Regions from separate parts of the Nocardia salmonicida genome, predicted to be linked through region 1. Evidence: riboswitches for the same ligand, from Rfam matches in the RefSeq annotation. Region 1 holds a riboswitch; the other holds the start of a gene.

Evidence for each region. Region 1 has a riboswitch for S-adenosylmethionine ahead of OHS03_RS30060 (aminotransferase class V-fold PLP-dependent enzyme). Riboswitches for the same ligand answer to the same signal wherever they lie in the genome.
Region 2: another riboswitch for S-adenosylmethionine. It lies ahead of OHS03_RS33115 (bifunctional o-acetylhomoserine/o-acetylserine sulfhydrylase); the one in region 1 lies ahead of OHS03_RS30060 (aminotransferase class V-fold PLP-dependent enzyme).

Annotation. Positions count from the first base shown of each region.
Region 1 is NZ_CP108014.1:6,433,892-6,436,910, forward strand. It holds gene OHS03_RS30050 (Pls/PosA family non-ribosomal peptide synthetase) at 1-341, opposite strand, end outside; gene OHS03_RS30055 (MarR family winged helix-turn-helix transcriptional regulator) at 498-932, opposite strand; SAM riboswitch class IV at 1,172-1,286, shown strand; gene OHS03_RS30060 (aminotransferase class V-fold PLP-dependent enzyme) at 1,327-2,640, shown strand; gene OHS03_RS30065 (hypothetical protein) at 2,821-3,019, opposite strand, start outside.
Region 2 is NZ_CP108014.1:7,106,203-7,109,221, reverse strand. It holds gene OHS03_RS33125 (MFS transporter) at 1-364, opposite strand, end outside; gene OHS03_RS33120 (TetR family transcriptional regulator) at 499-1,221, shown strand; SAM riboswitch class IV at 1,286-1,396, shown strand; gene OHS03_RS33115 (bifunctional o-acetylhomoserine/o-acetylserine sulfhydrylase) at 1,479-2,795, shown strand; gene metX (homoserine O-acetyltransferase MetX) at 2,792-3,019, shown strand, end outside.

The DNA.
Region 1 (3,019 bases):
TCCTGCGGGTCGTCGGCGTCGACGGGCACGTAGGCGGCGCCGCAGTAGAGCACGGCCAGAATCGTCACGTAGAGCGCGGCGGTGCCCGACGGCATCCGTACGCCGACCCGGTCGCCCGGCCGCACGCCCGCCTCGGTGAGTTCGGCCATCCTGGCCTCGATCGCGGCGATCAATTCCATGTAGCTGAGCACGACGGTGCCGTCGTCGACGGCCGGTGCGTCAGGGTGTGCGAGGGCGGTGCTGGTCAGGATGTCGACCAGGGTCCGTGGCGGTGCGGCGAGATCGGCGCGCAGCAGCGGGTCGCGAAGAACCGCCGCTACCTCAGTGTGTGGCTCGAGCATCGTGCTCAGTCCACCTCTCATCGGTTGACCCCCATCGGTGGTGTCTGTTGTTTCATGAGCGGGTTACCGGAGGGCAAACAGGATGGTCACCAGATGCCAACGGTACTCGGTGCGGGTGTTGCCGGACGGCAGCGAAGCGCGTGCCGTCGGCGCTGTTCACGACGGCGATTCCGGCATCTCGCCGAGGGCGGTGACCGCCAGCCGGTGCAGCGTCCGCTGTTCTTCTTCGTCCAGGCGTCCCAGCACGCGGGCGGTGGCCTCGGCGATCAGCTTGTCGGTGCGTTTGCACTGCTTGCGCCCCGCCTCGGTGATCCGCAGCCGGTACTTGCGGCGATCCTTGCCGTCGCGGGTGCGTTCGACCAGTTCGGCGCGTTCCAGCGCGTCGATCAGGCGCACGACTTCACTGCGGTCGATACCGAGCGCGTCGCCCACTTTCTTCTGCGTCAGGTCGGCGTTCTCGGCGATGAAGGTGAGCACCCAGTGATCGCGCAACGGGACGTCGATCTCGGCGTGCAGGGCCTTGGTGAGCCGTCCGAGCGCGTACACCGGGTAGCGCGGCAGGCCGCGGACGGAGTTCGTGTTCGTGGACATGAGTGGGAACTCTAGCAAATGGTGGAGGTGCCCAATCATTCGGTTCCTCCATCATGGGGTGTGTAGATGGTTGAGAATTGGGTGTGAGCAGGCAACTCGGGGGCAATCCCGCGCATTCGCGTCGGAGACCGGGTCGGCGTGTCGAACCGGGCGAGGTCGTGTGCGGTCGGCGGCGACTCGGAGCGCGGTCGGCGAAAGGTGGTTGACAGGTCCGGCGGTCGTCTGTCACTCTCGTTTCAGGTCACGAGTACCAGCGTTCAGCCCCGGCTTGCTGGTCGGCAACCCTCCTCCGCGGTGGGGTGCTCCGGGTGACGACCAGGCTGACGTCCGAATTGGGCGCGGCAAGCGCGGGCCACCTCTCTGGAGCGGGTCCCTGAGCCGACGGGATTTCGTCATGACTGCTGTAATCGACCCCACCTGTGCCATCGCCGCCGTTTCCGGTGCCGACCTGCAGGTTCCGCTCGTTCAAGGCGGCACCAGCTCCTACGCCAACTTCGACTACGCCGCGAGTGCGCCGGCATTGAAGCAGGTCACCGACCGGATTTCGCAGTTGCTGCCGTACTACGCCAGCGTGCACCGGGGTGCGGGCTACGCCTCGCGGATCTCGACCGAGTGCTACGAGGCTTCCCGTGGCGCGGTCGCCCGGTTCCTCGACGCCGACGACGACCAGGTCGTCGTGTTCACCCGCAACACCACCGATTCGCTGAACCTGCTGGCCGGATGCGTGCCCGGGGAGACCGTGGTGCTCGATATCGAGCACCACGCCAACTTCCTGCCGTGGACCGCGCACGGTCGCCGGGTGGTACGGGCCGCCGCCACCGTCGAGGAGACGATTCAGCGAGTCGTCGCCGAGCTGTGCAGCAAGCCCGCCGCGCTGCTCGCGGTGACCGGGGCATCCAATGTCACCGGTGAGGTACTGCCGCTGGAGCGCCTCGCGACCATCGCCCACCTGTGCGGTGCGCGCATCCTCGTCGATGCCGCGCAGCTGGCTCCACATCGACGGATCTCCTTGCGCGAGAGCGGGATCGACTATCTCGCGTTCTCCGGGCACAAGCTGTACGCCCCGTTCGGTTCGGGCGTGCTCGTCGGCCGACGCGACTGGCTGGACCAGGGTGAGCCCTACCTGGCGGGCGGCGGTGCGGTGCGCAATGTCGGTGTGTCGGAGGTCGAATGGGCTTGCGCGCCGCAGCGGCACGAGGCCGGTTCGCCGAATGTGTTGGGCGCGGCCGCTATCGCCGCCGCGTGCGACGCACTCGCCGCGATCGACTCCACTGAACTCGTTGCCCACGAACGCTTTCTGGCGGACCGTCTTCGTGACGGTTTGTCCGCGATCGCAGGCGTCGACCTGGTCACCATCTGGTCCGACAGCCCCGACTGTGTCGGCATCGTCGCCTTCACCGTCGCCGACCACGCCCCCGGTAAGGTCGCCTCCTACCTCTCCGCAGAACACGCCATCGGCGTACGCGACGGCCGTTTCTGCGCCCACCCGCTGCTCACCAGCCTCGGCCTCGACGCGGCCCTCCGTGCCAGCATCGGCCTCGGAACCACCGCCGCCGACGTCGACCGCCTGATCGGCGCGGTCGCTACCTTGGTCACCAACGGGCCCACCTGGGAATACGCCGCCACCGACGGCCACTGGAACCCCACCCCCGAAACCCGCCCCCTCACCGCTTCCCTCGACGGCGCGGCCCCCTGCCTGATCGGCTGAATCGCAGGCAGGGCTAGACCACCCCGAATGTCGGCCGCTGAGAGCTGTTCTCGGCGGCCGATACCCTCCGAAAAATTGCAGGTTTGATGTGTTCCCAGCTGGGTAACGCATGTCGAACCGGTCGCGATGAAGCCCCCGAGATCGCCCGATAATCGAAGGGGACACAGTGACTCGACCGATTCAGCCGCCCGATCCGTGGGCGCGTCCGCCCAGGCAGTCCGAGAAGAAGCGGCGTTGGCCGTTGGTGGCGGGAATCGGAGTTGTCGGCGTACTCGGTCTTTCGGTGGTCGCCGGTCTCAACGACGGCGAGCCGACCGCACGGACATCCCCGACCTCCACCACTCGCGTAGTCGAATCATCAACGACGACAAAGGCTTCG
Region 2 (3,019 bases), 670 kb from region 1:
ACGCACCCTGCAGTCCTCGGCCGATGAACAACTGCGGGCCGGTCTGCGCGAGCCCCGCCAGCGCCGACGCGGCGGCGAAGCCCACCAGGCCGACCAGGAAGATCCGGCGTCGGCCCAGGTAGTCGGCCATCCGTCCGCCGAGCAACAGCAGCCCGCCGAAGATGAGCGTGTACGCGGTGAGCGCCCACTGTTTGTCGCCGTCGCTGATCCCCAGGTCACGCTGGGCATACGGCAGGGCGATCGTGATCACGGTGGCGTCGAGCACCACCATCAGCTGGGCGGCCGAGAGCACGACCAACGCCCACCACCGCATCGAATTCTGTTGTTGGTCAACATGTTTCGTCAATACTTCGGTGCCGGTCACCAGGACTCCTCGTCGCTCGATTGGCGTGAACCAATCCTGGCACTACGAGACAATTGGCGTCAAGAGAAAAATGTCTGAACGCGCCAATTGGCCTACTTGGACAGATAAAGCCGCCGACGCGGTAGGCTGAGGGAATGCTGGACTCGACCACTCCGATCAGCGCCGACCGGACGACCGAACCGGCTGCCGACGCGCCGCTGGGCCTGCGCGAGCGCAAGAAGCTGCAGACCAAAGCCGCGATCGTGGCGGTCGGGCTCGACCTGTGCGACAGCCAAGGGTTCGACGCGACGACGGTCGAGCAGATCGCCGCGGGCGCCGATGTGTCCCCACGCACCGTCAACCGGTACTTCGCGCTCAAGGAAGACATCGTGCTGGCCCCGATCGACGACTTCGGGGTCTCCGTCGCCGTCGCGCTGCGCTCCCAGCCGAATACCGGCAACGAACTCCAGGCGCTGTGTGGCGCCTACCTGACGGTGGTCCAGGCCGAGGCGGACGCGGACGGCATCCGGTTCATCCGCCAGTTCCTGCAGATGCAGCGCATCATGCGCACCAGCCAGTCGGTCAATGCGCGCGCGCTGGAATACGCGGAGAAGAAGAACGTCGCGGTGTGCACCGAGCTCGCGCAGCGGATGGGCACGTCACCGGAGGACTTCACGGTGAAGTTGGTGGCAGGCATCTGGCAGATGCTGTGCCACCTCTCGGTCGCCGATACCGAACAGGCACTGCTGAGCGGGTCTCCGACGGTAGCCGTTCGGGTCACCCGCGACGCCGTGCTGCGCGCCTACCACGGCTTGCGGCAGGTCTGTGGCGCACCGGTGGACGACACGCCAGGCTTCGGCACACCGTCCGACGAGTGATCTTCGGCGGGAAATGCGGGGGAAGTTTCCGCCCGCGGGAGATCTCCGGTTAACATGACGGCAAGGTCATGAGTACCAGCGCCAAGCCCCGGCTCGCTGGTCGGCAACCCTCCAGCTGCGGTGGGGTGCTCCGGGTGATGACCGGGCTCTCGAAAGTCGAGAGCAAGCGCGCACTGCAGGAGGCCCCCATGTGTTGTTGCCAGTCGATCCGACCCAGTTGACGAGATCCCCCCGGCTGACACCCTTTGGAGCACGACATGACTGACTCTTCCCTGCCCGAGAACTGGTCCTTCGAGACCAAGCAGGTCCACGCGGGCCAGGCCCCCGACGCGACCACCAACGCGCGGGCGCTGCCGATCTACCAGACCACCTCCTACACCTTCCGCGACACCGATCACGCCGCCGCGCTGTTCGGTCTCGCCGAGCCGGGCAACATCTACACCCGGATCATGAACCCCACCCAGGACGCGGTGGAGCAGCGCGTGGCCGCGCTCGAAGGCGGCGTCGCGGCGCTGCTGCTGGCCTCGGGCCAAGCCGCGGAGACCTACGCGATCCTGAACCTGGCGAGCGCGGGCGACCACATCGTGTCCAGCCCGCACCTCTACGGCGGCACCTACAACCTCTTCCATTACTCGCTGCCCAAGCTGGGGATCACGGTCTCGTTCGTCGAGGACCCCGATGATCTCGAGCAGTGGAAGGCCGCGATCCAGCCGAACACCAAGGCGTTCTACGGCGAGACCATCGCCAACCCGAGCAGCGCGGTGTTCGACATCCCCGGTATCGCCGGTGTCGCGCACGCGAACGGCCTTCCGCTGATCGTGGACAACACCGTCGCCACCCCGTACCTGATCCAGCCGCTGGCCCACGGCGCCGACATCGTCGTGCATTCGGCGACGAAGTACCTGGGTGGGCACGGCGCGGCCGTGGCGGGCGTGATCGTCGACGGCGGCACGTTCGACTGGACCGTGCGCGACGCCGACGGCAACGCGCGCTTCCCCGGTTTCACCGAGCCCGACCCCAGCTACCACGGCGCGGTGTTCGCCGATCTGGGCGCGCCCGCGTTCGCGCTGAAGGCGCGCGTGCAGTTGCTGCGCGATCTGGGTGCGGCGGTCTCGCCGTTCAACGCGTTCCTCATCGCGCAGGGCATCGAGACGCTGAGCCTGCGGGTCGAGCGGCACGTCAGCAATGCGGAGGCGGTCGCGAAGTTCGTCGCCGAGCAGCCGGGCGTCGACGCGGTGTTCTACGCGGGCCTCGAGTCCTCGCCCTGGCACGCGCGGGCCAAGGAGCTGGCGCCCAAGGGCGCGGGCGCGATCGTGGCGTTCGAGCTGGCGGGCGGCGTCGACGCGGGCAAGAAGTTCGTGGACGCGCTCAGCCTGCACAGCCATGTAGCTAACATCGGTGATGTGCGTTCACTCGTGATTCACCCGGCGTCGACCACGCACTCGCAGTTGACGCCCGCAGAGCAGCTGGCGGCCGGCGTCACTCCCGGCCTGGTCAGGCTCGCGGTGGGCATCGAGGGAATCGACGACATTCTGGCCGATCTGCGGGCCGGGTTCGCGGCGGCGACGACGTGACCGTGAGCACCGAATCGCCGATCGCCCGACCCGGAACCGGGGTGGCCCTGCTGCCACCGCCGGACGGGCGCGTCGGCGTGGTCGCCATCGGGGATGTGGCGCTGGAGAACGGCGCCGTCGTCCCCGATGTGCGGCTGGCGGTGCAACGCTGGGGCGAGCTCTCGCCCACCCTGGACAATGTGGTGCTCGTCGAACACGCGCTCACCGGCGACTCCCATGTCGTC